4 regions of the Shewanella sp. 492 genome follow, and region 4 is predicted to be linked to each of the others. Evidence: predicted binding sites of a transcription regulator. Region 4 holds the regulator's gene; each other region holds the start of a gene.
What was found. The regulator sigma-54, encoded in region 4, starts transcription at its own class of promoters, with help from an activator protein. The targets are predictions, from matches to a motif close to GTTGGCACGNNNNTNGNNT.
Positions count from the first base shown of each region.

Region 1: the regulator sigma-54 is predicted to act here: its motif matches at 3,017-3,035, upstream of AC5YBX_RS12215 (YggN family protein).
Region 2: the regulator sigma-54 is predicted to act here: its motif matches at 3,391-3,409, upstream of glnA (glutamate--ammonia ligase).
Region 3: the regulator sigma-54 is predicted to act here: its motif matches at 3,904-3,922, upstream of AC5YBX_RS05550 (flagellar hook-length control protein FliK).

Region 1 covers NZ_CM181702.1:2,759,566-2,767,151, forward strand. The annotation lists gene hemW (radical SAM family heme chaperone HemW) at 1-9, shown strand, start outside; gene AC5YBX_RS12210 (LysR family transcriptional regulator) at 793-1,734, opposite strand; gene AC5YBX_RS12215 (YggN family protein) at 2,078-2,899, opposite strand; gene glsB (glutaminase B) at 3,148-4,062, opposite strand; gene AC5YBX_RS12225 (YggL family protein) at 4,062-4,385, opposite strand; gene trmB (tRNA (guanosine(46)-N7)-methyltransferase TrmB) at 4,466-5,182, opposite strand; gene mutY (A/G-specific adenine glycosylase) at 5,466-6,551, shown strand; gene AC5YBX_RS12240 (oxidative damage protection protein) at 6,554-6,832, shown strand; gene AC5YBX_RS12245 (porin) at 7,170-7,586, opposite strand, start outside.
Region 2 covers NZ_CM181702.1:3,710,086-3,717,671, forward strand. The annotation lists partial or broken gene hemB (porphobilinogen synthase) at 351-1,168, shown strand; gene typA (translational GTPase TypA) at 1,296-3,122, opposite strand; gene glnA (glutamate--ammonia ligase) at 3,490-4,899, shown strand; gene AC5YBX_RS16330 (N-acetyl-ornithine deacetylase) at 5,204-6,028, shown strand; gene ppnP (pyrimidine/purine nucleoside phosphorylase) at 6,138-6,452, shown strand; gene AC5YBX_RS16340 (DUF4124 domain-containing protein) at 6,679-7,224, shown strand; gene glnL (nitrogen regulation protein NR(II)) at 7,351-7,586, shown strand, end outside.
Region 3 covers NZ_CM181702.1:1,243,749-1,251,334, reverse strand. The annotation lists gene fliO (flagellar biosynthetic protein FliO) at 1-329, opposite strand, end outside; gene fliN (flagellar motor switch protein FliN) at 346-729, opposite strand; gene fliM (flagellar motor switch protein FliM) at 784-1,812, opposite strand; gene fliL (flagellar basal body-associated protein FliL) at 1,852-2,373, opposite strand; gene AC5YBX_RS05550 (flagellar hook-length control protein FliK) at 2,450-3,799, opposite strand; gene fliJ (flagellar export protein FliJ) at 3,989-4,435, opposite strand; gene fliI (flagellar protein export ATPase FliI) at 4,489-5,829, opposite strand; gene fliH (flagellar assembly protein FliH) at 5,798-6,742, opposite strand; gene fliG (flagellar motor switch protein FliG) at 6,742-7,586, opposite strand, start outside.
Region 4 covers NZ_CM181702.1:485,813-493,398, forward strand. The annotation lists gene AC5YBX_RS02215 (FG-GAP repeat domain-containing protein) at 1-1,014, shown strand, start outside; gene mgtE (magnesium transporter) at 1,088-2,455, opposite strand; gene AC5YBX_RS02225 (HPr family phosphocarrier protein) at 2,563-2,838, opposite strand; gene rapZ (RNase adapter RapZ) at 2,825-3,679, opposite strand; gene ptsN (PTS IIA-like nitrogen regulatory protein PtsN) at 3,676-4,119, opposite strand; gene hpf (ribosome hibernation promoting factor) at 4,122-4,409, opposite strand; gene AC5YBX_RS02245 (RNA polymerase factor sigma-54) at 4,440-5,924, opposite strand; gene lptB (LPS export ABC transporter ATP-binding protein) at 6,056-6,787, opposite strand; gene lptA (lipopolysaccharide transport periplasmic protein LptA) at 6,784-7,323, opposite strand; gene lptC (LPS export ABC transporter periplasmic protein LptC) at 7,310-7,586, opposite strand, start outside.

The sequences.
Region 1 (7,586 bases), 1.8 Mb from region 4:
TGCGATTAATCGCCAATATTGTTAATACAGCACTATTCTCCTGCCCGCTAGAACAGACTAGCGGGCAATCGAAATATCGCTTACTGCGTACCTTCCTTTATCTACAACCATCTGAATATTTCAGCAGTCATCAATCGATAAACTTGACGATGAAACCACAAATTCAATCGCCATTCCAAGCCCATTAAGGCATAGCGATATCATGACAAAACAGCACTCAATTAAGCCTGCCGCGCTGGTTAATGTGCTCAAAAATCGAATCATTAGTCGGACAAATAAGAAATAGCACTAGGATAGCTAATGGAAAGTATATTGAAGGGCGCAGGGCTATTGATAAAGAAAAATCACCCCAGCAAGCCTTGCTGGGGTAAACCAAAACTAGGATGATGGTTAAGGCTAGCATTGTTTTAGTTATTAAACCGCTGCCAGCATCAATTTAAGATTGCATAGTACTAAATAGTGCGAACCTGCGTAAAACCGATCAAGAGGGGTCATTCTTAATCGACTTAACGGGATCAGGTCATCCCAAATCAACTGCAACTATTGTATTAAATTAAGAACGTTGTGCAACGTGTAATATAGCCAAGTTATTATCACGTTTAAAAATCAGCACAAGCTCAATCGCCAAAGCAAGATTAACTATATGAATTAAAACAAAAAAGCCCTACAACCAATCGGTTGTGGGCTTATTGTGTTCATGCTAGAACAATGTTTTCAATTATATGTTTACTCTCTCACAAACTCCCCCGCAGAGACTAGCACCATTGCGAGAACAATAACGAGTCTACAAAATTACTTTCGCTTAGCATATAGCGACTCATAAGGCGCATCCCAATAAGGTGGCGCACCGATATGCCCCTTAATAAAGTCAATAAATGCACTCACCTTGGGTGCTAAATGTTTACGTCGTGGGTAGACGGCTTGCAAGGGTAAATGGTGAGTCAATTGCCATTCTGGTAACAGCGGGACTAAGGTGCCTTTGGCTATCTCATCTTCTAATAGATAACTGGCAAGATACACCACACCTAAACCACTAACCGCAGCCGATTTCAGGGCAGGTGCATTATCGACCCTAAAGTTACCCGAGACCCCTATCTCACAATAATCATCTTCTTTCTTAAACTGCCAAACACTGTGTTCGTGCCACTCGCCTTGATACACAAGACAGTTATGGTCGACTAACTGCTCTGGACGCTCAGGATAACCATGCTTTTCGACATAATCGGGTGAAGCCAGCAGTAAAAACTGGCACTTCATTAAGGGTCTGGCCACCATACCCAGCGGCAATTGCTCTGACATAGTTAATAGCAGGTCTAATCCTTCACTGACGACATCCACTTTATGGTCTAACAAGCTGACCTGTAATTCTAACTCAGGATGTTTAGCCATAAAATCAGGTAATGCTGGAATAAGATGCATGGTTCCAAAAGACTGTGAAATCCCCACTTTAAGCACACCGCGGGTGGCATCATTAAGATTGTGTACACTCGCAACCGCTTGCTCGGCATCTCTCAGTAACTCTTCACCTTGGGTATAGAGTAACTGTCCGGCCTCGGTTAGACTCAAACTACGCGTGGTACGCTGGATCAGCTGAACACCAAGTTTATGTTCTAAATCAGCAACCTGGGTGCTAACTTTAGATTTAGAAATCCCCAATTTACGCGCGGCGGAACTAAAACTACCTGCACGAGCAACATGAGTAAAAATTGCAATAGGTTCTAAAAGTTCTAACATTTAAATAGCCTTAAGGTGTTTGCGACCATATTAATATATGTTGTAAACCATAGTGATAAGCCACCCATTTATGGTTATCTCTGTGATAATTAAAAATAACTTAACAGTAGAGTCAAACTGTTACTCATTTCATCATCGAAATTTAGCCAGCATTGTTATAATTTTTCGCAAGTATACCAAAAATTTACGCTTTAATTCTAATTCCTGCCATGCATTAGCATTGATTCTGTGGGTAAATGAAGAAATATAACCAACCTGCAAACAAAAAAGCCCTACACCCAAGGCAAGTGTAGGGAAAATGTAGCCATATAAGGCCTACTAGAGAAGATGCAACAATTCGCAGTTATTCTAACAATAGTTTCTGAGGGGGATTCATTAGGGGATAAGCAGTCAACTCAGGTACTTGTTGACGTAATTGCGACTCAAGCGCAACCAACTGCTGAAAGTCATCACACAGTTTGTCGGCGCGCTGCTGCAAATCATTACTTTGTTGCTCAATTTGCACTTCGATATCTTTACCGACATTGTCCATCTTGGTGGCGAATGCTTGCATTTTTTGCTCAAACGAGTCGCCATCACCTTTCATCATCTCGCTACCTAGCGTCATTATCATGCTACCAATAGAGCTTTGTACCAATTGCTCCATCTGCTGTTCAAACTCTTGGCCGAAAGTCTCTTCCAATGAAGACTCTGTAGCACCTAGATAAAATTTATCGCCATTTTGGTAAGCAACAGTATCAATTCGCTGGCTTAATCCGGCCATCATTTCATCAATTTTGGCGCCACTCGCATCACCAAGCAAAGGGGTTAACGCCATGCTGACTGCGGTTGAGGCAATATCCACAGCATCATGAACAAGATCAATAACCTCTGGCAACTGTCTCGACACTTCATCAGCGTATTGGTTAACTAAAGTTCGTTGCTCCTCGTTGAGTGCCACCTCGACGCCATCGACATACAGCTTGCCAAGCTCGATGCGATACACCTCTTTTTGAGCCTCTGTTATCACCAGTTTCTGAGGTTCAACCGCCACGTCATAATTAAGGCTTACCTCGCACTGATGATTATCATGGCCAAAAGAAAAGCGATTATCTTGCTCGCTCGCCATAGTGCTGCTAGTGACCAGTAGTGCACACAATCCCAAAGAAGTGCTGATGTTGTTCATATCATTAATCCTTAATTATAAGTTATGGATATCAATTGCCAGCGGCATCACCAGAAACGGGCATGAGATATCGCTATCGTTGACACTTGTTAGATTGACTTAATGTAAGCTCAATGAATACAGGATTTATGCCAAAATAAATATAAGTATAACTATCAATTGTTTAAGGATTTATTTAAAAGAGGTATAAGCGAGAGGTTAGCAATTTAAACCAGTAGTTAGTCACTATTGCTAATCTCATCAAAAGATTAGAAAATCGAGCGACCCAGAGATTGAGATAGCAGCTCAAGGGCTGCGGTGCCAGCAAGAGAGTTACCATTTTTATCTAACTCGGGCGACCAAACGCATACGCTCATATCGCCGGGAATAACGGCAATGATGCCACCGCCAACCCCACTTTTACCCGGCATGCCGACGCGATAAGCAAACTCCCCTGCGCCGTCGTATAGGCCAGATGTAGCCAATAAGGCATTGAGCTTTCGGGTCTGAACCGGCGAAACAATCGCCTCACCCGACAAACTTTTACCGCCATTCGCCAAGTAAAGCATCGCCTTAGACAGATCGGCGCAGCTCATACGCATGGCACAATAATGAAAATAGTTTTTTAAGACTTTATTGACATCATTATTGAAATTACCAAAAGACTTCATCAAATAGGCAATCGCAGCATTGCGGGCGCTGTGATCATATTCTGATGCAGCCACCTGCTTGTCATACACTATATGCGGGTTACCGCTAAGGCCCCTGACTATCTCCAGCATGCGCTGCTTAGGTGCACCAAGACGAGTATGCAATAGATCGGCAATAATTAAAGCGCCAGCATTAATAAACGGATTACGCGGCACGCCACGTTCAAGTTCAATTTGCACTAGGGAGTTAAATGATTGTCCAGATGGTTCTTTGCCTACCCGAGACCAGATATCTAGTTCTTCATACAGGGTGAGCGCCACAGTCAGGCTAAACACTTTGGAGATACTTTGTATCGAAAAAGGCTCTAAGTAATCACCAGCGCCTATGGTGGTGCCATCAATAGTGGTGACCGCAATGCCTAACTTACCGGGATCGACATTAGCTAATGCAGGAATATAGTCGGCGACCTTGCCTTGGCCGAGCAGGGGGCGAACTTGCGCCACCACCTGCTCTAATAATGCCTGTTCGGGCATTAATTCCACCAAATATCGTAAAGCTCGCTAACTTCAACCTTGGTTGTCGGTTGTTGCTGCCAAAACGCACGTACCGCTTCACGGTCTTCTTCGGTGCACTTACCGATAGACTGAGTGGCAACAATACCTTCCCACTCTTTATGTCCACCACCGTGGAAGCCTAACTTACGCGCCTCTATCACTTGGGCAATAAACTGATCCACTATAGTGTCGATCTGCTCTTCTGACACTGAATCGTCAAATGTCCAGTTAACATCAAATCCAAACTCTTGAAACTCATCAATACGCAGTTTTTTGCGAAGACGACGGCTACGTGTTGCCATATTTTACCCCGTTAATTGCTAACAATACTTACTCAATACAGCCAGATTAATCATTTGATTATCATGGCAATGTTAAAATCTTATTCACAGCGTTCGAACATTAAATCCCATACGCCATGGCCGAGACGATGACCACGGGCTTCAAACTTAGTTAAGGGGCGATGCTCTGGACGTGGCACAAAATCCCCGGTAATAGACTGATTTTTATAACCAGGTGCCGCGGTCATAACCTCAAGCATATGCTCGCTGTAATTTTCCCAATCGGTTGCCAAATGAAACACACCACCAATCTTAAGGCTGTTACGAATCGTCTGCACAAATTCAGGCTGCACAATACGACGCTTGTGATGACGTTTTTTGTGCCAAGGATCGGGGAAAAACAGCTGCACCCGCGCAAGAGAGCCAGGTAAGATACTGTTTTCGAGCACTTCAATCGCATCATGATGGAACACGCGTAAATTGGTCACGCCCGCTTCGGCGGCATCGGCTAAACATGCGCCAACCCCAGGCTTATGCACTTCAATACCAATAAAGTTCAGCTCAGGAGCGGCCTTAGCCATCTCGACCAGTGAGGCACCCATACCGAAACCGATCTCCAGTACGGTATCTGCTTCGCGGCCAAATATGGCGGCTAAATCCAGTGGCTGTGGCGAGTAATCTAGCCCCATCACTGGCCATTGTTGCTCCATTGCAACCGCTTGACCTTTTGTTAAACGCCCTTCTCGTAATACAAAGCTTCTTACTTTACGAAGGTATTTACCCTCTTCATTAAATTCAGCGGTGGTAACGTCACTCATTGTTTTAGCCTCAATAATCTGCCAGCGATGGCCATATAGTCTCTGATGTAGCTTAAATTAGGGTTATCTGCCGATAACGACGCCTCACCAGCAAGATTGTAGTTAACCTTGATACTAATATATTTGGAAATCATAAAAAGAAGGGCATTATGCAAAGTTACTGGTGCAGTGCAAGCCCTATTGTCGCCAAAGTATACCAATAATCATCATAGATGCGACCAACGCTATAGCTTAACGCCTATTTAGGTTGAGAAACCAAGATACGCTCTATACACTGTGCGCCATGAAAAAAGAGCCATTTCACCAGCGCATTGTTAGCTGGTACGCCGAACACGGCCGTAAGCACCTTCCTTGGCAACAAGATAAAACCCCTTATAAAGTATGGGTTTCTGAGATCATGTTGCAGCAGACGCAAGTCGCAACCGTTATTCCCTATTTCGAAGCCTTTATGCAGCGATTTCCGAGCATAAAAGAGCTCGCAATGGCCGAGCAAGATGAAGTACTGCACCATTGGACGGGCCTAGGCTACTATGCCAGAGCGCGCAACTTGCATAAAAGTGCCCAGCTTATCGTCACCCAGCATGGCGGCGAGTTTCCTATTGAATTTGAACAAGTATTAGCGTTACCCGGCATTGGTCGCTCCACCGCAGGCGCGGTGTTATCGCTCTCTCTTGGTCAACATCATCCGATTTTAGATGGCAATGTAAAAAGAGTGCTCGCGCGCCACGGCGCCATCGCTGGCTGGCCAGGAAAAAAGCAGGTTGAGGAGCAGCTATGGCAGCTTACCGACACCCTTACGCCAAAACAGCACATTACCCAATACAATCAAGCGATGATGGATATTGGTGCCAGCATCTGTACTCGCACAAAACCTAAGTGCGAACAGTGCCCTGTGGCAGTCGATTGCCAAGCCCAGTTAATGGGGCGCCAAACCGAGTACCCAGGGAAAAAACCTAAAAAAAGCATCCCAGAAAAACAAGCCTTTATGTTGGTGATCCGCAATAACAAGCAGGTCATGATGATTAAACGTCCTCCGGCAGGCATTTGGGGCGGGCTCTGGTGTTTCCCTCAATTTGTCTCTCAAGCCGAGTTGGATAACTATGCCCAACAGCAGGCAATTAGGCTGCACTTAGCTGAGCCGCTCACCAGTTTTAGGCACACCTTTAGCCATTTCCATCTCGATATCACCGCCATAGAGGGCACCATAGTCCAAAGTGACAGCCAAGATAAAGTGGCAGCAAAAGCCCATCTGGTAATGGAAGATGATGCATCACTCTGGTATAACATAACCAATCCACCGAAAGTTGGCCTTGCTGCGGCAACCGAGCGTATTTTAGCCAGCCTAGGTTCAGTAGTCATTAAGGAGTAATCATGGCGCGTACAGTGAATTGCCAATATCTAAAGAAAGAGGCTGACGGCCTAGCCTTCCAACTTTACCCAGGAGAGTTGGGTAAACGTATTTTTGACAATATTAGTCAAGAGGCATGGACACTTTGGCAAGCAAAACAAACCATGCTTATCAACGAGAAAAAGCTCAACATGATGAATGTTGACGACCGTAAGTTCCTCGAAGAGCAGATGGTCAACTTTTTATTTGAAGGTAAAGAGGTCGAAATTGAAGGTTATGTCCCTCAGCAGGATGACCAGTAATCAGTAAAAGGACGACAAGTAAATCCTCCTCGCATAACCTCGCAATAAATAGGCGCCACTTAACGATGAGTTAATGGCGCCTGTTTGCATTTATGGCAAGTTAACCTTACTTACCAAGCCACCTCTATTCAGCCTATTTGCTTTATCCCTGTTGCCTATGCCACCACAATATCACCTTAATTTAAGTGCCCCCATATAAGGTGAATAAACATAGATATGGCTACCTTTAATGACTAGCAGGGCTAGATTAAATCCATCAAACAAAAAACCCTTAATGCTGGCATTAAGGGTTTTTGACTCAGCGTTAATGGCAATTAAAGCCGGCTATAGAGTCACATTAAAATTTATGCTCTAAGCCTACACCGAAGTATTTTTCATCGTTAACTTCAGCTTCTAACGAACGGTTAATGTAAAAAGCAAATAGCTTAGTCGGCTTACCCAGTTTGTAATCACCACCCACTGACCATGAGTCACCCAAATCTTCCATATCTTGGTATTGCGCTTTCAGCACGATAGCCTCTATGGTGTAAGCCGCACTTAACAAGTAGCCCGTTTTACTCTCGGCGCCGACAACCGCTTCACCTAACTTAGTGTAAGTCGCCTCTTGCTGCTGATACATACCACCTAACACTAAATCGGCAATTTTACCTTGCACCGTGGCGCGCACCACCTCGTAGCCTTTTACGTCTGCATCATAGGCAACCGAGGCGAAGATAGGCGATTTTTTCAACTTAGCATCACCGTACATGGCTGC
Region 2 (7,586 bases), 830 kb from region 4:
GATGGTGTGGAACTTCTAACTGCACAACAAAAACATAAATTCCCCCCAAGTTTTGACGTAACTTTGACGTGCTGCGTTTTATACTCATCGTTAGCCACGCTTTAAAAAGCTGACTTTGGCATTCGTCGAAATCTCACGATAAGCATGCGTAAAATGAGTGATATAACCCAAAATTCCCACCGCAAAACACCTTGATTAACTCATTGAACTAACTTTGGATTAGACTAAAAACAATAAATGCTCTAAATCGATCACATAAACAGATCGAATATAATTGAATGTGAAACCATCCATCCCACGCAGAGTCCGAGCAGCTAATGCATGAAGATTTTCTCCTGTAATAAACCCAATCACTCACCGATTTAACCCACCCTATTTTTATTGAAGAGCAGATCGAGCAGACCATACCGATTTCGACCCTGTCTGGTATCAGCCGTATTCCCGAAAGTCACCTAGCCGATGAAGTTCGTAGGTTATATGCCTTGGCATTCGCTATGTGATGCCCTTTGGTATATCACACACCAAAGACGCCTAAGGAAGCGATACTTGGGATGAAAATGGCCTACTTGCCGGCATGATTAACACCATAAAATCTACCGTCCCCGACATGATGGTGGTTCCAGACATCTGCTTCTGTGAATATACCGATCACGGTCATTGCGGCGTGATGCACCACAACGAAGTTGATAATGATGTCACCGTAGAAAATTTAGTTAAACAGTCGATAACCTCAACTAAAGCAGGCGCCGATATGTTAGTCCCGTCAGCGATGATGGATGGTCAAATAAAAGCCATTCGCCAAGAACTCGATGACGCGGGTTTTCAACACGTCGCCATTTTGGCCCATTCGGTAAAATTTGCCTCTGCTTTTTATGGTCCATTTAGAGCCGCTGTAAACTGTGAACTCAGTGGCAATAGGAAAGCCTACCAACTCGATTATGCTAATGGTCGTCAAGCGCTACTTGAAGTCTCATTAGACGAAGCCGAAGGCGCCGACATTCTGATGGTCAAACCAGGAACCCCATACTTAGATGTGATCAGCCGTTTGAGACAGGAAACCCATTTGCCTATAGCGGCATATCAAGTCGGTGGTGAATATGCTGCGATTAAATTTGCCGCACTAGCTGGGGTGATCGATGAGCGAGCCGTGATAACCGAAACCTTTATTTGATTGGCATCATCTAGCTCATGGACTAAAGAACCTATAGAGATAAAAAAGCCCTCAACATTTGCATGTTCAGGGCTTTTAATACTTAAAGCTTAAGGGCTAGCGACTCGTAAGTGCTAGCACAGGCTTAAGAAGCGTCTTTTGAACCACGGTTGTGGCGCTTACGCTCGTTTTCTGTCAAGAAACGCTTACGAACACGGATGCTCTGCGGCGTTACTTCAACTAATTCATCATCATCGATAAATTCAAGCGCCTGCTCAAGGCTTAAGTTGATCGGTGGAGTCAGTACTTGTGCTTCATCGGTACCCGATGCACGCATGTTGGTTAGCTGCTTACCTTTCAAACAGTTCACTGTAAGGTCGTTAGCACGCGCATGAATACCAACGACTTGGCCTTCATATACTTCGGCCGCGTGGCCAATAAACAGGCGACCACGATCTTGTAAACCAAATAGTGCGAAGGTTAACGCCTTACCTGTTGCGTTAGAGATCAGCACGCCGTTAGCGCGTTGACCAATATCGCCACCTTTAAATGGACCATAGTGGTCAAAAGTGTGGTAAATCAGACCGGTACCAGAAGTGGCTGTTAAGAACTCAGTTTGGAAACCGATTAGACCACGGCTTGGAATAACGAAATCGATACGTACACGGCCTTTACCGTCAAGCTGCATATCTTTCATTTCAGCTTTACGGGTACCTAGCTTCTCGATAACGCCGCCTTGATGTTCTTCTTCAACGTCAACGGTTACGGTTTCGAATGGTTCACACATCACGCCATCGATCTCTTTCATGATCACTTCTGGACGCGAAACGGCTAACTCGTAACCTTCACGACGCATGTTTTCAATCAAGATTGACAGGTGAAGCTCACCACGGCCCGATACGCGGAAACGATCTGGGCTTTCAGTTTCTTCAACACGCAGTGCAACGTTATGCACTAATTCCTGCTGTAGACGCTCAAGGATGTTACGTGAAGTCACGTACTTACCTTCTTTACCAGCAAATGGAGAGGTGTTGACTTGGAAAGTCATGGTCAATGTTGGCTCATCAACTGACAGTGGTGGTAGTGCTTCTACAGCGCCTACTGCACAGATAGTGTCAGAGATCTTAAGCTCACCAAGACCAGTGATTGCTACGATGTCACCAGCGTTAGCAATTTCAACTTCGGTACGGTCTAGACCCATGTAACCTAATACTTGGCCGACTTTACCATTGCGTGTCTTACCATCAGCACCAACGACAGTGACTTGTTGGTTAGTCTTAACGCTACCACGCTTGATACGACCTACACCGATAACACCTACATATGAGTTGTAATCAAGTTGCGAGATCTGCATCTGGAAGTCACCTTCCGAGTCAGCATCTGGGAATGATACTTTTTCAACGATAGTTTCAAACAGTGGCGTCATGTCGACACCCTCTTCGTCTGGATCTAAAGTTGCGTAACCGTTTAACGCAGATGCGTAAACGATTGGGAAGTCTAGTTGCTCATCAGTCGCACCTAAGTTGTCGAATAGATCGAATACTTGGTCGATAACCCAATCAGGGCGAGCACCTGGACGGTCAATTTTGTTGATAACAACGATTGGCTTTAAGCCTTGTGCGAATGCTTTTTTGGTGACGAAACGCGTCTGTGGCATTGGGCCATCAACCGCATCAACCAGTAGCAATACACAGTCAACCATCGAAAGAACACGCTCAACTTCACCACCGAAGTCGGCGTGGCCAGGGGTGTCAACGATGTTGATACGGTAATCGTTCCACTTGATGGCAGTATTCTTTGCAAGGATCGTGATGCCACGTTCCTTTTCGATGTCGTTCGAATCCATCACCCGCTCAGCGGCTTCTCCCCGAGACTCCAGGGTTCCAGACTGTGCCAGCAACTTATCAACAAGGGTAGTTTTACCATGGTCAACGTGTGCAATAATGGCGATGTTACGTAAATTCTCTAACACAAATAAACCTCTTACCATCAAAAAAATAGGGTATTACTAACAGCTTCAATAATAGCTATTGCAATAAAAAACGTGCCATTCTACTCTAGACGAGGACTCTCGCACAGGATTATTTTTTAGTCAGCTATGAATAATCATGATCATCACAGTGCGCACCAAGATGGTGAATGCACCATAAAAAGGCAAGGGACGCACCAATATGGTGCAGGCCAGATTACACCACTCCTTCCACTTATTTGCATCCCTTTATTATTCAACAGCTTAAAATATTGGCACGAGTCTCGCTTTATCTTGGTCAGTACCGCGTTAAGCGTAAGTTGAATGTTATAAGAAGGGCATCCCCTCTACCCTACACGGAGATTTAAGAATGTCAGCAGAATCAGTTTTACAACAAATAGCAGAACTTGAAGTCAAATTTGTTGATTTGCGTTTTACCGATACCAAAGGTAAAGAGCAGCACGTTTCTATTCCGCATCACCAAGTTGATGCCGATTTCTTCGAAGACGGCAAGATGTTTGATGGCTCTTCAATCGCAGGTTGGAAAGGCATTAACGAATCAGACATGGTATTGATGCCAGATCCAACCACTTTTGTATTAGATCCTTTTACAGAAGAAACCACTGCACTTATCCGCTGTGACATTCTTGAGCCTGGCACCATGACAGGTTATGACCGCGACCCACGCTCTATTGCCAAGAAAGCAGAAGAGTATCTCGTCTCTACGGGAATCGCCGATACCGTATTGATTGGCCCAGAACCAGAATTCTTCCTATTTGATGATGTAAAATTTGGCACCGACATGTCAGGTTGTTTCGTCAAGCTTGATGCCAAAGAAGCGGCTTGGAACTCTGGTACCCATTATGAAGATGGCAACACAGGTCACCGTCCATTTGTAAAAGGCGGTTATTTCCCAGTAGCACCAGTTGACTCTTCACAAGACCTGCGTAGCGCTATGTGTCTTGTGCTTGAAGAGATGGGCCAAGTCGTTGAAGCACATCACCACGAAGTGGCGACTGCGGGTCAAAACGAAATTGCCACACGTTTCAACACGCTAACAAAAAAGGCCGATGAAATTCAAATCCTTAAGTATGTAGTCCACAACATGGCGCATGCTTATGGCAAAACAGCCACCTTTATGCCTAAGCCAATTGTTGGCGACAACGGTAGCGGTATGCATGTACATCAATCACTAGCTAAAGACGGTGTTAACCTATTTGCTGGTGACAAGTATGGTGGATTGAGTGAAACCGCTTTGTATTATATTGGTGGTATCATCAAGCACGCTCGCGCACTGAATGCTTTCACCAACCCAAGCACTAACTCTTACAAGCGTTTGGTGCCACATTTTGAAGCCCCTGTAATGCTGGCATATTCTGCCCGTAATCGCTCAGCTTCAATCCGTATCCCTGTGGTACCAAGCCCGAAAGCGCGCCGTATCGAAGCACGCTTCCCCGATCCACATGCAAACCCATACTTAGGTTTTGCTGCGCTTCTAATGGCCGGTCTTGACGGTATTCAAAACAAGATCCACCCAGGCGAAGCGATGGATAAAGATCTGTACGATCTACCTGCAGAAGAAGCCGCTGAGATCCCACAAGTGGCAACCTCACTGGAAAATGCACTCGAAAACCTCGATGCTGACCGTGAGTTCCTTACTAAAGGTGGCGTATTTAGTAATGACTTCATCGATTCATATATCGCATTGAAGAAAGGTGAAGCAGAGCGGGTGGCGCGCACGACTCACCCTGTTGAATTCGAGCTTTACTACAGCTTGTAATCTGCGCTGCAGATAATGAAACCGCCTTATCATAGGCGGTTTTTTTTATTTATATTGCTATGGCGCATTCACACAGCCACAAACACAATTAATGCTTAAAAATGCATTCTTCGCAATACACTGAATTAGTCGCCAGACAACATAGGCAGTAGACTTTAATGCCTTCATTCTTATCCATCTTTGCAGGCCACATCCCAACCTAATTAGACTATCAGTCATTAGACTTTAATCTGCTTTAAAATGATTTATCTTTATGGGTAAACTGCTATGATGAGCAGGCCGTTAATTTACAGTAGAATCAATTATGTCTAGCCGCGATCCGTTTGCCAGTTACACTTGGAAGAGCGATATTTTTAGTTGCGAAAGTAACGATATCAGCACCTTTTATACGAGCTTAAAAGAGCAAGTCACTCGATTAGGTTTACTGGAGCGCAAGCTTGGCGACGCGGGACGCTACCCACTGAATCTGTACCAATCTCCGGCACAAAAATCGGGGCAACCCTCACTGTTAATTAGCGCAGGATTTCACGGTGAAGAAGCCGCAGGCCCATGGGGAATGTTACATTTCCTCAATGAACTAGAACCCGAACTATTTCAACGCATCAATCTTAGTCTACTGCCGCTTGTCAATCCGACAGGATTCAAGCGCGGCCATAGATTCAATAAGTTAGGTCAAAATCCTAATCGAGGTTTTTTGGTCGACAATGGTCGTGGCAAAAGTAATGATGACACCTCTATCGAAGGTCAAATACTGCTTGAGCACTCACAATTATTACTGGCGGCCAGTAAAGAAGGTATTTTAACTTGCCACGAAGATGTGTTGCAAAACGATACTTATATCTATTCGTTTGAAGCTAACCAAACACCAGGGCATTTCAGCCGCACACTGCGTGATACCTTAGGTGAATTTTTTCCCATCGCACCTGATAGCCTTATCGATGATTGCCCGGTAAAAGATGGCATTATCTTTAACCATTTTGACCTCTCCTTTGAAGCTTTTTTGGTTCGTTTAGGCGCCAATGTAGGCGTGTGCAGTGAAACACCAGGTAAGCAGAATTTCGATCAACGCGTTTTGGCCAATAGCGCCATGATGCAAGCCTTTATCGAGCAGGTCATTGCGAGACAATAGTCTAGCATCAGCTCAATCTAAATCGATACTATGATGGCGCCAGTAAAGAATAGATATTTCCATTTATTAATTATATATTCATCTATCGGTATTTTTTAAGGATAAATATATGAGTCAATTTCAACAGGTTTCAGTCGATAAACTGGCTAATGTTTACTTCGATGGCAAAGTGATGAGCCGCACCGTCACCTTCAGTGATGGCAGTAAACAAACATTAGGCGTGGTGTTACCCGGCGAATATGAATTCAGTACCGCTGTAGGTGAGATCATGCACGTACTCGATGGCACCCTGTCAGTATTACTTCCCGGCAGCGACACATGGCAAAGCTTTGCTGCGGGCAGCCAATTTCAGCTGGCAGCCGAGGTGAGTTTTACCATGCGCGCCCATGATATTGCTCAATATTGTTGCCAATACCTAGATTAAGCCGCTAATTACGTAGTCGCGCCGAGTGGACAGCCAACACCCTCTCCCGCTAGGCCTATTAGCGCCATACCACCTGTTGAGGTCGGCCGTGAATGGCGGCTGACCTTAATCACAACTCTTGCTCACCACACATCTCGACAGTGCCATGCGGGCAATTTACGCGATGATTTTTATGCAAAAACAGACTAATCTAAGCAAGATACCATCGTATAACAAAGGATCGCTTATGCGCACGCTACTACTTTTGACCTTACTACTTCTAACAGCGTTCGCCCAGGCGACCATTTATAAGTGGGTCGATAAAGACGGCAAGGTTCACTACTCCGACAGTCCGATGGAAAATGCCCAAGCGGTCGAACTTAAAGAAAACACCCAAAATCAAATTAAGTTGCCGCCAGTGGTGGTACGAGAGTCAGGAAGCAAGCAACCTGATCCAGTCGATATGCCAAGCTATCAGATGCGGATCAGTAGTCCATCGGAAGAGGAAACCATTCGCGATAATAACGGTAACATCACCATTATTGGCTCGATAAGCCCCGATCTTGCCAGCAACCATGTGTTAGTGCTGCTAATGGATGGCAAAGTAATAGGCCCAGCGCAAACTACAGCTGTATTTAACCTAGAGAACGTCGATCGCGGTGAACATATTTTTGAAATTAAGGCGTTAGCACAAAACGGCAAACAACTTGCATCTACTCCTCCAAGAACCGTATTTCTTCATCGAGCTAGGGTCAACGCGATACCAAAGCCTAAACCCGCTGGCGGCCAATAAATATTAATTAATTATTTTTTATTGGCTTAGCGCATATTTCAACATTATTCGTCTCGATGAAGCTAGCTTGCACCATGCACCAAATTGGTGCACCATGTTGGTGCGATCTATTTCAGGGAGTCGTAAATGCACACAGACCCTTTGCTCAACAACCTAGTGACTGCGGTCATAGTGATAAATCACGACCTAACACTCTGCTATGCCAACAGTGCAGCGGAGCAACTATTAGGCTTAGGTTGTCACCGACTCACAGAACATAGCCTAGGCGATTGCTATCAGGAGCTGAGTGTCGACACTCAACTGCTGATGAGCGCCATAGAACAGCACCAAGGGCTCACGGTCAATAGTGCTAATATCACCAC
Region 3 (7,586 bases), 760 kb from region 4:
GATACTGTCACAGGGGTCTCGAGTTTATCGATCAAGGTCACCTGATGGCTGGTCACACCAAGTAAATATTGCTGCCCTTCGACTTCCACCAAGACCATTTTCTCTTTTTGCCCTAGCGGCGTGACCGCCACGGTCTTAAGCACGCCATGGCTAGTAGGCACTAACTTGAGTCGCTTCACCACATAGGCCAATAAAAAAATCAGTGCGATAACGACAATAAGTCCACCGAGCATATTCGCCATGGTGGTTAACGCTGGCTCTCGCTCTGCGGTGACCTCTGCCGCAGACGTGGTTATTGCACTAGCCATCATTGGCATCGATAATGACATTCCCATTAACCTTGCCTCACTTAAGCTTTTTAATGCGTTCGGTTTGGCTAATGACGTCGGTCAATCGAATACCAAACTTGTCATTAACGACAACCACTTCGCCGTGGGCCACAAGAGTACCATTAACCATAACATCTAACGGCTCGCCGGCGACACGATCTAACTCCACTACCGAGCCTTGGTTCAGCTGCAGTAAATTACGAATATTAATAAAACTGCGACCCACTTCCATAGAGATGGTCACCGGAATATCCATAATAGTATCGAGTTTGGCCGCTTCCTCTTCGGTTAACGGTTGAGAACTATCAGCTAATTCGTCTAATTCAACCGCTTGAGCCTCTTCAATCGCTTGCTCGGCCATTGCTGCAGCCCAATCATCACCTGTATCTTGTGTGCTCATCACTTTTTACCTTTAAAACTCAAATAATGGTTAACTAACCTAAACTCGGATTACCTAAATATTGCCAATTTCTCTTGCCTTGCCTTTTTTGGTGACCAGCTGTAATTCGCTTTTCGCCGTCTCGGGCCGTGGGATTTTTTCCCGGATATGTAAGGCTAAATTCTCTCTTGAACGTCCGAGTTTACAGCGATAAGTGGGTAAGTCTTCGACCCGCATCACTATGTGTTCAGGCATTTCAACCGGGATAATATCGCCAGCCTTTAAGCTCAGAACGCTCTTCAATGACATCTCTTTTTCGACTATGGTGGCATCGATACCCACTTTGACGTCCATGATTTCATCTTTTAACGCCTGCGACCAGCGCATATCTGTGTCTTGGGTATCACTTTGCACCCCCGCATCGAGCAGTTCACGAATCGGCTCGATCATCGAGTAAGGCATGGTAATGTGAAAATCGCCACCGCCACCGTCGACTTCGATATGAAACGAACTCACTACCACCACTTCGGTAGGACTAACAATATTGGCCATCGCGGGATTGACTTCAGAGTCCAGATAATCAAACTCAACATCCATCACCGGGGCCCAAGCTTCTTTATAATCTTCGAAGATGATTTTAAGCAGCAGTTGCACGATGCGCCGCTCGGTGGGGGTAAATTCTCGCCCCTCAATCTTGGCATGAAATCGGCCGTCACCGCCAAAAAAGTTGTCGACCAGAATAAACACCAAACGGGCTTCCATGGTGATCAATGCAGTACCTTTTAACGGGCTAAAACGCACCATATTAAGGCTAGTTGGCACAAATAAGGTATGCACGTATTCGCCAAACTTAAGCATCTGCACGCCATTAATCGACACTTCTGCCGCGCGGCGCATCATGTTGAACATGCTGATGCGTAAATGGCGGGCAAAACGTTCGTTAACGATCTCAAGGGTCGGCATCCGGCCACGGACGATACGATCTTGAGAAGAAAAGTCATAGGAGCGCGCATCTAGCTCATTATCACTTGCCTCATCTTCATCAACGTCATCGACACCGTGTAATAACGCATCAATTTCGTCTTGGCTTAATAGATCACTCACAATATCGCCCTACCTGGTTAATCAAGGTTGCCGCTAGCATCACTGCATTACAAACCCAGTAAAGAGTACCCGTTCGACCACTTTGCGCCCGGTCACGGGTCGTAATGTGTTTTGCACATTCAGCAGCGCCATCTGTCGTAACTCATCTTTACCGGCTAACGAACTTAACTTTTGTACATTAGCACTACTGAACGTCGTTAATAGCGCATCTTCGATTAATGGAATGTGTTTCTTCAGTAACACATCATCATCAGCGCCTCGTACCATCAGCTGTACTTTTATTTCGACAATACGCGCACGCTTTTGCCCTGGCAGGTTAAACAGAAATGGCCTTGGCATACCCACATAAAACGCTTCACCACTATTAACCGATGCCGCTTGCTCTACAGGCGCCTCTTCTGATACTTCGCTATCGGATGCGTCACTCGAGCCCAATAACAACCATAGCGCCACAGCCCCCCCAAGGAGGACAACAAGCCCTACTGAAGCAAAAATAATCAGCTTTTTTTTGCTTTTGAGTGGCGGGTTTTCTTCCAGTTGTAACGATTCTTCTTCAGCCATGTTTATTTCCTATCACACGCTACTTTTTAAGTGCCTAAACCCGGTGGAGCAATCTATAACCCTATAGGTTACCTGCTTATGCGTAATAATCTATACCTGAGCGGTAACTTGTTGCGTTATTCGCGGCCAATAAGCTTTCATCTGTTGATATTTCATCCATATCCGCTGATAAGGTGCCATTTTGCTGGCCAGAGCCATCCGCTTGCCCCTGCTCTCGACCGCCACCGCCTTGGGACACATTACTGTCTGTCAGTTGCATTCCTTGTTCGGCCAACATCTCACGTAAACGCGGCAGTGCCTGCTCGACCAGATCTTTGGTTTGATGTTGCATCACCTGAAACTGCACTTGAGTCTGATCGCCCTGTACTTGAATGCGCACCATCATCTGTCCAAGCTCAGGCGGGTCGAGACGGATCTCGGCATGTTGCACCCCTTGGCTGACCATGGCGATCAATTGTTGACGCATGACGGGGGAGAATTTTTGAATCATCTCTTGCATCTGCTGGGCAGGTTCACCTTGCGGGCGAATAGAGACTTGATACTGTGCTGGTGTCTCGGCTCGCGCAAAAGGAGTCGATGTCATGGTCGATGATGTGGGTTTTAACTCGTTTGCGCCATTGTCGGCGATATCACCCTCTGCCGCCATGGAGACCATTAACTTGGCATTTTTAAGCTCATTGGCCGCACTCGTGCTGGCATCCGCTTGAGCCTGCACTTTAGCGGTTATTTGCCCGGCAGCGTCTGGTTTAAGCTCTGAGGTTACGTCAGATTGAGCTCCACCCAACATCGATTTAGCATCGTCGCCGCCCATCTTAGCCCCAAGACTGTTAGCCCCAAGGCTGTTAGCCCTACCCGCACCTTGCGCGGCTAAAACCGTGTTGGCTTGCTCGATTAAGGCGTTGAAAGCCGAACTCTTACCCTGCTGCGATCCATCAATTAATGCCGCCATCATATGCGGCGGTAATTGCGCTAGCTGTGCCTCATCTAGGCCTGTTTGACTCTCAAGCCCTTCAAGCTGGGATTGCGTTAGGCTGGCTAACAACTCGTCGGTACTCGTCTCGCCTGTCAGATTCAGATCTGAGCCTAATTCACCATCGAGTGGCAATTGTGCGCCGCCCTCGGCAAGTTCCTGGTTTTCCGCTAACTGTGTCGCCCAGTTAATTTGCGCCAACACATTGGCAACGTCATTATCCTCGTCTTGCTGCTCATCCGCTGCCACGACCTGTTGATTGTCATGCGTTATCTTATCGGCTTCAGGAGAGCCTTGGGTTTTATGACTTGGGCCATTATCGGCTGACGCTTGCGCTAACGCCGTAGAAAAGTCATTACTTTTCGGGCTGTTAGCACTAGATTTGTTAGGTTGCAAACCCAACTTATCGCCCGAGCTATCCGCTTTAGATAACAGCACGCTATTCATTTGTGGCATAAATCCTCCAACACTTTTACGCGTAACACGCGGCGCTTATGTCACGCTTCTAGTGTCAATTATTCGGTCGTACTGCCGATAAGAAATTAGTATTTTGATAAAGAATGCAAATAAAGCGCCAACTGTTAAGTTGTTGCCTTGTTTGATGATTATTTTTAATGAAGAGCAATATCGTGGCGACTGAGGCGCTTAACGCTGCGGTTTTCGAAAAAATTGCTGAGAGGCAAACTCATCAATCATCTTTTGTTCTTGTTTTAATTCGGCAAGTTGCCGCTTATGCGCCTTGCGCTCAAGCAGCAGCTCCACCGCTTTACGCTTTTGCTGTTTGACTTGCCACACTTGCTGGCCAATTTGACGCTGCTTATCAGACTCGTTCACCGCAAAATGCTGTTTGGTGATCGCCTCATCTATTTGACGGATAAACTGATGAAACTGATGATAATTACTTGCACTTATCACCTGCCCCTGTTGCTGCTCCATCTGTTTCATGTAATCAAGACGGTATTGCTGTAATGCGCTTAGTTGCTGCTGGCATTTTTGCAGCACCATCTGCGCAGAGCGCAGTTGAAGTGACGCTTGCTCTTCGGCGTCGAGCGCCAATTTAAGCACGGTATCGAGTGGATCAGGTTTCGCCATCACATCCTCTAAATCATCAAACTCAAGGGCATCTATTTATTTCACAATAGCCGCTACCCCTGACATTGGGCACTCAATTGACCTAACATCAAGGCACAACTGTCAAAACTAAGCGACTCTTTCATCGTTTGACGTAAAAAGGCGTTCATTGCCGGTTGCAGGCGAATGGCGTTATCGATACGGGGATCGCTGCCTTGGGTATAAGCACCAATCGAGATCAAGTCGCGATTTTGCTGATACAAGGAATACATCTGTTTTACTCGGCGAGTGGCTTCTAAGTGGGCTTCACTGATCACCATAGGCGCAACACGGCTAATGGATGCCTCGACATCGATAGCAGGGTAATGGCCCGAATCGGCCAAGGCACGTGACAGCACAATATGCCCATCGAGGATCGCTCGCGCCGAGTCGGCGATAGGATCTTGTAAATCATCACCTTCGGTTAATACTGTATAAAACGCAGTGATCGAACCTTGTCCCACGCCACCATTGCCGGCGCGTTCCACTAACTTAGGTAACTTGGCAAACACCGAGGGCGGATAGCCCTTGGTGGCAGGCGGCTCACCGACGGCCAGTGCAATTTCACGTTGCGCCTGCGCGTAACGAGTCAGACTGTCCATTAACAGTAAGACGTTATAGCCCAAATCACGAAAATACTCGGCGATCCGGGTCGATGTTTCACAGGCGCGCAGCCGCATTAACGGCGAGGTATCGGCCGGAGCGGCCACCACCACAGAGCGGGCTCGCCCCTCTTCACCTAAGATCTCTTCGATAAACTCTTTCACCTCACGGCCACGCTCGCCAACCAAGCCCACGACGATGATATCGGCGGTAGTGCCACGGGTCATCATCCCCAGCAGCACACTTTTACCGACGCCAGAGCCGGCAAACAGCCCCATACGTTGACCCTTGCCGACCGTCAGCATCGCATTGATGGCGCGTACGCCAACATCGAGCGGCTCGGTGATCGCCCGCCGTGCCAATGGATTAATGGGCGCGGCATGACGCGGTGCTTTTTGGTCAGTATGCAGATGGCCTAAGCCATCGAGTGGCACGCCGTTGCCATCGAGCACTCGCCCCAGTAAGGACAGGCCGACATTGAGCCCAGCCTGCGCCCCCAGTGGCGTCACTTTAGCGCCAGGCATCACGCCTCTGAGCTCTTCGACTGGCATTAAATACAGTAGTTTGTCGTCAAACCCCACCACTTCGGCAATAAGATCGCCGGCCATGGTGGCAATACTGCACAAACTGCCTACCGATGCACGGCAGCCGGTGGCTTCCAGCGTTAAGCCTACCACTCGAACCAGTTGACCACTGGCGTCGGGCATAAACGGATTGACGTTATGATTATGCTGTTTAAATTTATTCAGCAGTTGATGTTGTCGCGTCTGCATCTTGTTGGCCTTGGCTAGCATGCTTTTCATCATGGAGCGTGGCAGCATCCACGACTGGAGTGGGTTGAACCTCGGATGCCGACACCTCGCTCACCGCCTCACTCGCCTGCTTAGCTAACGTCTGTTGCTGTTGCAACTTCTGTTGCTCTAAGTGGCTTTCGCTGTGGACTAAGTTTTCAAATACCGCCTTAATGCGGTTTTCAAGCCCCATATCGACGCGGCTTCTATCATTACTGATGATGCACTCGCCGCGGCGCAGTGACGGATCGGACTCTATCTCCCAGCGATTTTTTTGCAGTTGGGCACTGCCATACAACTGCTCAACCAAGGTGACATCTTCTGGGTGCAAACGCACATTGACGCCTTGCTCTTTTAACGGAAGGGCGTCAATGCCTTGGCGAAGGGCCGCCAAGACATGTTCTGGATGCACCTGCAGCTCATGGCCTATCACAGCCTTGGCTAAGGTCATGCTGAGGTTAACCAGCGATTGCTCAATTTCGGTATCGAGTAGCGATAAAGGTGCCACTAATTGCTGCATTAAGGCTTCAAATTGTTGAACTTGTTGCTGCGCTTGCGTCAAGCCGTGCTGGTAACCTTGCTCTTCGCCTTGGCTAAAGCCTTCTTGATGACCTTGCTCTAACCCACTGAGGCGGCCTTTTTCTAAGCCCTCTTGATAGCCTTGCTGCTGGCCTTGTTCAAAACCTTCAGTTTCGGCTTCGGCGCGGATAGTTTCGATTTCAACAAGCGTTGGCGGCAGCACCTGCTGCTCTACCTCTACCGCTTCTTTTACCGCGGCACTGCGACCAAAGAGGTTTTCTTTTACCGTGGTATCGACCACTGTCACATCAGGCAATTGCCAGTGACTAAAGTCAGCCTTATCTTTAGGCGTTGAGCGATCGTTGGCGTTACTCATTATAAGAACTGCTCTCCACTGCCACCGCCGAGAATAATTTCGCCGGCATCACTTAAGCGGCGGGCAATAGACAGTATTTCTTTTTGCGCCATCTCCACTTCACTGATGCGAATAGGCCCCATGGCTTCCAAATCATCGTTAAGAATTTCAGCGGCACGTTTGGACATATTGCGTAATATTTTCTCTTTAAGTTGATCGTCAGCGCCTTTAAGCGCTTTCATCAACACATCTTGCTGCACTTCGCGCAGCAGAGTCTGCATACCAACATCGTCAACATCGGAGAGGTTTTCAAACACAAACATCAAGTCTTGGATCTGCTGGGCTAACTCTTCATCGGATTCACGCAGAGTTTCCATTAACTGACTTTCAACCCCGGTATCGAGGTAGTTCATGATGCTGGCCGCCGCTTTGAGTCCGCCCATCTTGGCCGCTTGCGCGCCGCCTTGGCCTGCAAACTGTTTCTCCATGATGTCATTAAGCTCTTGCAGCGCTGCGGGTTGAACCTCTTCGAGATTCGCAATACGCATCATCAAATCTAAGCGAGTATTTTCAGGTGCTTGGGCAAAAATTTCCGCCGCTTGATCAGGCTCTAAATACGATAAGACAATGGTTTGGATCTGCGGGTGTTCATTTTGAATAATGGTGGCCACCTGTCTGGCATCCATCCATTTTAATGACTCAAGCCCTCGCGCACCGCCGCCCATAATGATCTGCTCAATCAGGTTACCGGCTTTGTCTTCACCCAGGGCGGCAGTCAAGGCTTTACGAACAAACTCTTCACTGTTAAAGCCAATAGATGAGTATTTCTGCACCTCCTCTAAAAACAGCTTATGCACCCCAATCA
Region 4 (7,586 bases):
AGCAGCTTTGAGCAGAGCGCACTATTGATACAGCAAGCCGATAAGCGCTACATCACTCAAATATTACCTATCCAGCCGCAGATGCTGTTGTATTTTGATGGTGCCAAGTATACCGAGGCTAGCCTCTATTTCGCCGATCTTAATCTTGACGGTCGCGATGATATTGTCAAGGTAGCTGAGGGCGAGTTTGAAGTGTATTACCAGCAAGATGATGGCCTGTTTACACCCTTACCCAATTACTTACCTGTGAGTTTGGCCATCAGCGGGCAAGATTGGTGGAGTAAACGTGATGCTTATGGTGAGGCGCTGGATCAAAGTAATTTAGTCTATCGAAAGGTCGAACATTTGGGCGACATTAACCATGATGGTCTGGCAGATATGGTGGTGCGCTATACCAAGAGTTCAGGAGTGCTGGATCGGGTTAACGATTATGAAATTTACCTAGGCAGTAAAATAAAAGACAAGCTGCAGTTTGCCAAGGTGCCTAGCAGTGTGATCCGCGCCGAGGGTACCTTAACTGGATTTGAGCTGGTGGATATCGATAATGATAAGGTTGATGAAGTGCTGGTGTCGGGCTTCGATATTGGTGTGTCACAGATCATCGGTGCGCTCGTGTCGGGGAGCATTGATCAAGATGTACACTTATTTAAAAGTGATGCCACTAGCCGCTTTGCCAGTAAACCTAATATTACCAAAGAGGTGGAGTTAAGCTTTAGTTTAACTTCGGGGCAAACGGGGCAACCTGTGGTGACTTTTGCCGATATTGACGGCGATGGCTATCAAGATCTCTTGCTCTCTGGTGGCGAGCAGGCACTCACGGTGTATTTAGGCGAGCCGAGTGACAGCCTGTTTAATCGCAACGATGAAACTCTTAAACTACAGCTGCCCCGCGATGGTGAGATGCTCAGCGTGAGCGATCTTAATCATGACGGGAAAGATGAGCTAATCATTAAATATGGCCGCGAAGACAGTCAGGCACTGCAACAGCAATTGATGGTGATTATGGCGCAATAGCCAGGGTTGAACACTCAGCAAAGAAGCTAATGGCACCGCTTAAGCCATTACACCACGAGCGGTGCCTAACAAGCTAGTGCAGTAAGTAGAGGGTGGCCAAGCCTAAAAAAGCAAATAAGCCTATTACATCGGTGACAGTGGTCAGCACCATGCCACCCGCCAGCGCAGGGTCGACATTGAGCTTTTTAAGCAGTAGCGGGATAGTGGCGCCAGCAAATCCAGCCACCGTCATGTTGATTAACATGGCGCCGCCAATTAAAGCGCCTAGGGCGACATCGTCTTTCCATAGCCAAACGGCAGCAAACACCAAAATAGACCAGAGCAGGCCATTAAGAAAGCCGATCGCTAACTCCTTGCCAACTAACCAACGTGAGTTACTTTGACCTATCTGTCCTAGTGCGATACCGCGGATCACTAAAGCTAAGGTTTGGTTACCAGCCACTCCGCCCATGCTGGGCACTATGGTCATTAATACCGCAATGGTAGCAAATTGTTCTATGGTGCCTTCAAACATATTGCTCACCGACGCCGCTAACAGTGCGGCAAATAGATTAATCGTCAGCCAGAGTGAGCGCCGAAAGGTACTCTTAAGGACCGGGCCGAAGGTGTCGGTCTCATCATCCATTCCGGCCATCCCCATCATCGAATGCTCAGCATCTTCACGGATCACATCGACAACGTCATCTATGGTGATCCGCCCAAGCAGTTTATTGGTTTTTTCATCGACCACAGGTGCCGATACCCAGTCGTGGCGTTCAAATAGCTGCGCGACTTCACTGTCGTGCATACCCACAGGGATCCCTTCGAGCTCTTGGTTCATGATGTCGCGCACCGATGCATTCGGATCGCAGGTGAGCAGATCGGCGATCGCTACGCCACCAAGCAGGCTGTCGTGCTTGTCAACCACATATAGGGTATCGGTGGCTTCTGGTAATTCACCACGAATACGCAGGTAACGCAGGATCACGTCGACATTCACATCTGGCCTTAGGGTCACCGTATCTGTGTTCATTAAGCTGCCGGCGGTGTCTTCTGGGTATGACAGAGCCTGTTCGACTCGCGCCCTATCTTGGCTGCGCATCGATTGCAGTACTTGATTGAATACGCTGTCTGGCAGGCTACGCAGTATGTAGGCCAGGTCGTCGGTATCCATATTTTCGGCCGCTTTTGCTACGCGCTCAGGGCTCATCTGGCTAATAAATTGATCTTTGAGCTCTTCACTGAGTTCATCGAGTATCTCACCCGTATGGGCTTGATCGATAAGTTGCCATAATACTTGCCGCGCACGCGGTGGAGAGGACTCTAAAATAAAGGCGATATCCGAGGCCGCCATGTCGTGCAGCATACTACGCACATGGACAAACATACCGCTGCTCAGGGCTTGCGTCAGCTGCTGTAAACGTTGATCTGTAGTTTCATTATCTAACACTTCGATCGGCATGACTTCCCCTTGGAAAAATGGCGCGGCGACATAGGTTATTGGCTAAGTAACCTGAACTCGGGATAATTATAGAATGAGATGAGCCGTTTAGGCTCGAGGTGGGGCGATTATACGGTTTCTTCGAATTTTGCGTCAATCAGTGCGCTAATGGCATCGAGTGCCGCTTGGGCATCTTGGCCTTCACTGGTGATGGTAATAGTTTTACCAAAGCCGGTTTCTAGCATTAATAGCCCAAGCACACTGGCGGCTGAAGCTTGCTTGTCACCTTGAATTAAGGTGACTTGGGCATCAAACTGAGCGGCCAATACCGCCAGTTTGGTGGCGGCTCGCGCATGCAACCCCAGCTTGTTGCAGATGGTTAATTGGCGTTCAAGCTTGTTCATGCTGAAGTTCTCTGTGGCGCGCCTGTACCTTATGTTTCCCTTTATTGAACAGCTTGGCCAGTTGATCGGTCACATACACCGAGCGATGTTGGCCGCCGGTACAACCAATGGCGATCGTTAAGTAGCTACGGTTATTGCGCTCAAGGTGTGGCAGCCACGTTTCGAATAGATTTTCTATCTGCCAAATAAACTTATTTACTAGCGGCTGCTGACTTAAAAACTGCTGCACTGGTTGGTCGAGACCCGTCAGCGGGCGTAACTCCGTTTCCCAGTGGGGATTGGGCAGAAAACGCACGTCAAACATAAAGTCTGCTTCACTTGGCATACCGTATTTAAAGCCAAATGACTCAAAGTTAATCACTAACTCCTTGTCTACTGTGCCTAGTAAGATCTCGCGTACCTTATCGCTTAAATCATAGATGTTAAGGGTAGAGGTGTCGATGTAGTGATCGACCATCTTAGAGATAGGCTCGAGCATTTTGCCTTCAAGTTGAATGGCTTCTTTGAGAGAGGCTTTTGAGCGTGACAGTGGATGTAACCTGCGGGTTTCACTGTAGCGTTTAAGTAACACATCGTCAGATGAGTTTAAGAAGAAACTCAGTATTTCGGTATCTTTAGGGAGATTAGCTAGCTGCTTCTCCAGCTGAATGTCCTCGCTGGGCATGTTGCGCACATCGACGCTTATGGCTACGAGTTCATTTCGACCTTTGAGCTGACTGAGCAGTGAGTCCATCATCTGTAGTGGCAGATTATCGACACAGTAATAACCCAGATCTTCCAGTACCCTAAGGACTACCGATTTTCCTGAGCCTGATCGCCCAGATACCATTACCAATTTCATTGGGTGATCACCTGATACAATTCTGCCTCGTCGTGGGTTTTTCTTAGCTGTTTGATGATGGCTTTATCACTTAATTTCTCTGCCATCGCGGCGAGGGTGCTAAGGTGCTGTTCGCATTGCTCTGAAGGAACCAATAATGCAAAGAGGATATCGACGGGCTGATTATCAATTGCATCGAATGCGATTGGCTCAGCACATTTAATCAATACGGCGACTGGCTTCTCAATATTCGTCAGCCGTCCGTGAGGGATCGCGATACCATTGCCTATACCTGTGCTGCCCATTTTCTCTCTCGCCAAAAGGCTTTCAAAAATCTCTTGAGAGGAAAGGGTGGGGTACTGGACAGCGGCCAAGTCGCTGATAAGTTCCAGTACCTTTTTCTTACTGCCCGGAGTGGCGCAGGTTGTGCACTCCGGCCGCAGGATGGTACTAAGTTCCATCGTTAATGCTTTATTAGCTTCTCTTTGTGTTTAATGACCTGACGATCTAATTTATCGATCAGGGAATCTATCGCGGCATACATGTCCGCGTGCTCTGATGTTGCAAATACTTCCCCACCACGGAGATGTAACTTTGCTTCAACTTTTTGCATCAATTTTTCGACATTTAATATCACATGGACATTATTGATCTGATCGAAATGCCGTTCAAGCTTTGTAAACTTTTCTTCAACATAGTTGCGCAGAGATTGGGTGATCTCGATGTGGTGCCCAGTCAGATTTATTTGCATAAAGTGATTCCTCCGGTTTCCAGTTGTTGATTATAAGCTTTTACGTTGATTTGACGGCGGTATCAACATCGCCTCACGATATTTTGCAATCGTGCGTCGAGCGACTTGGATACCTTGCTCTGCCAGCAGTTGTGCCATCTTACTGTCACTTAAGGGTTTCTTTTGATTTTCTGCGGCGACTAACTTCTTAATAAAAGCGCGGATCGCAGTAGAAGAGCATTCACCACCATCGTCGGTCCCGACATGGCTGGAGAAAAAGTATTTCAGCTCAAAAATCCCTCTTGGCGTGTGCATATACTTTTGGGTAGTGACCCGCGAGATGGTCGATTCATGCATCTCGACCGCTTCGGCAATATCATTAAGCACCATAGGTTTCATCGCTTCTTCACCAAACTCGAAAAAACCTTGCTGGAAATCGACAATGCAGTTGGTGACCTTAAGCAAGGTATCGTTGCGGCTCTCTAAACTTTTTAGAAACCATTTAGCTTCTTGCAAGTGACCACGAATAAACTGGCCATCGGCTTGGTTTTTGGTGCTGCGTGCCATCGAGGCATAATGTTGGTTTACATTAATCTTAGGCATACTATCGGGATTAAGCTCGACCACCCAGCGACCTTTTTTCTTGCTAACTGTGACATCGGGGATCACGTATTCGTCGCGACTGGCAGTAATGGCCAGCCCCGGGCGCGGATTGAGGGTTTGAATTAGCGCTATGGCCTCACGCAGGTCATCCTCTTTCAGCTTGGTCTTACGCATCAATAGGCGAAAGTCTCGTCCGGCGATAAGATCTAAGTAATCACGGATCAAGAGTCTGGCGTTGTCGATATGCGGGGTGTCGGGGTTGTATTGGGCCAGTTGGATCATCAGGCATTCGCTGAGGTCTCTGGCACCAATCCCGATAGGATCGAAATGTTGTACCCGTTTTAATACCGCTTCAATTTCGTCGAGTTCGATTTCAGGATCGCCCATGGCTTCGAGAATATCGTCGCACGTTTGCGTCAAGTAGCCGCGCTCGTCTATGGCGTCAATGATGGCGGTGGCGATAGCAAGATCGTTGTCAGAAAAGGGCGTGAGGTTTTTTTGCCATTCGAGGTGTTCATACAAGCCTTCGCTGGTTTCCCCTTGAAAGGGCATGTCATCGTCGCGCATGGCACCAGAGCTGGAGTTGGGTGAGGCGGTATAGACCTCATCCCATGTGGTGTCGACGGGAAGCTCATCGGGCATAGAGTCTTGATTGAGTGCGTCGGAGGTTTCTAAGCTTGAATTGTCTTCACTCGAGTCGACTTGCAGTTGCTCATTGTAATCGGTGTCGAAGTTGTCATTACGCTCTTGTTCTGAGTCGATATTGGCGCCTTCTTGCTCCTCGTCTAACTCGAGTAGAGGGTTAGACTCTAATGCTTGCTGGATCTCTTGCTGCAATTCCAATGACGAGAGTTGCAACAGACGAATGGCCTGTTGCAACTGGGGCGTCATGGTTAAATGCTGACCCATTTTGAGCTGAAGTGACGCTTTCATCGTACTGCTATTCCCTTGTTTCTAATTCTAAAGTGAGAAAGCTGCCTCTGGTATTAAACCGCTAAGGCGAATGATCTACTTAACAAGGTAAGAGCGGTTTAGCCTTTTACCTTGAGCGCTAATAACGTTAACTATAGCTTGAATTGTTCTCCTAAGTACACCGCTCGAACTTGTTGGTTATCTAAGATCTCATCGGGTGTTCCTTCGGCAATCAAATTACCGTGACTGACAATGTAGGCTTTTTCACACACATCCAATGTTTCACGTACGTTGTGGTCGGTGATCAGTACGCCAAGGCCACGATTTTTCAGTTGCTCAATAATCTTTTTGATGTCGATAACCGAAATGGGATCGACCCCGGCGAAGGGTTCATCAAGCAAAATAAACTTAGGATTGGCGGCTAATGCTCGGGCGATTTCGACGCGACGACGTTCGCCACCGGACAGTGCCATCCCCTGACTATCGCGGATGTGAGTAATATGAAACTCTTCTAGCAGGTGCTCCAACTCCTCTTCGCGCGCATCGTTACTGAGCTCGCGTCGGGTTTGTAATACCGCCATAATATTATCGCGTACCGATAATTTCCGAAAAATACTGGCTTCTTGCGGTAGATAGCCAATCCCTTTGCGGGCGCGCAAATGCATAGGATCTAAAGTGAGATCGTCATCGTCAATAAAAATACGTCCCTTGTCACTCTGGACTAGACCGACCACCATGTAAAAGGTGGTGGTTTTACCTGCGCCATTAGGCCCTAGCAAGCCGACGATTTGCCCTGTGCGTACGGTTAAGCTGACATCTTGTACCACGGCGCGGCTTTTGTAGCTTTTGGCTAAGTTAACCGCTTTTAGCGTCATCTCTGTCATTGCTTTTCCTGCTTGGGCTGTTCTTGGGGCTGACTTTTGCTGTTGTCTTGGTAACTTTCGGGTTGAATGATGGTGATAACGCGATCGCTACCCGTACTTTCGGCTATCAACTGTTGCTGCTCAATGTTGTAGCGAATTTGATTACCTGTGACTTGGCTACCTTCTTGTTCGAGGGTGGCATTACCAATTAGGGTTAGAGTGCGGGTCGACAGTTCATAGCGGATCTCATTGGCGCTGGCTGACGCTGGACGACCATTTTCCATCACCTGTGTATAAGTGGCTGGCTTACCCTTTGCCACTAAGATTTTGCCGCTACTATTTTCTTTGGTAAAGGCGCGTAATTCATCGGCTAAAATTTTAATGGAGCCTTGAGTCACCTCTACTGGGCCATTGAAGATAATCTGATTATTTTTAATATCAGCTTCTTGGCTTGCGGCTGAAATCTTAACCTCTTGCAGCAGGTCGGTTTCATTCGCCGCACTCTGCAGGCTAACCATGGTTAACAGGCCTGCAAGAATAAGATTATTTAGTTTCATATGTTCCTTCTACCTGGCTCGTCAGTCGTACTTTTTGTGCATTGAGGTCGGCATATAAGCCTTTTCCGGTAATCAAAAAATCGTTACCGGTGATCCGAATGGTTTGATCGGATGTCATGATCATGGTGTTGAGGTCCAATTCCATGTAGTTGGTTTCTATGGTTTGGATGGGCTCTTCAGGGCTAATGGCATCAATAATGACATTATTTTCCAAGATGACTTTGCCACTGTCTTTGTCTAATGTACCCCGAGCCGAGCGCAAC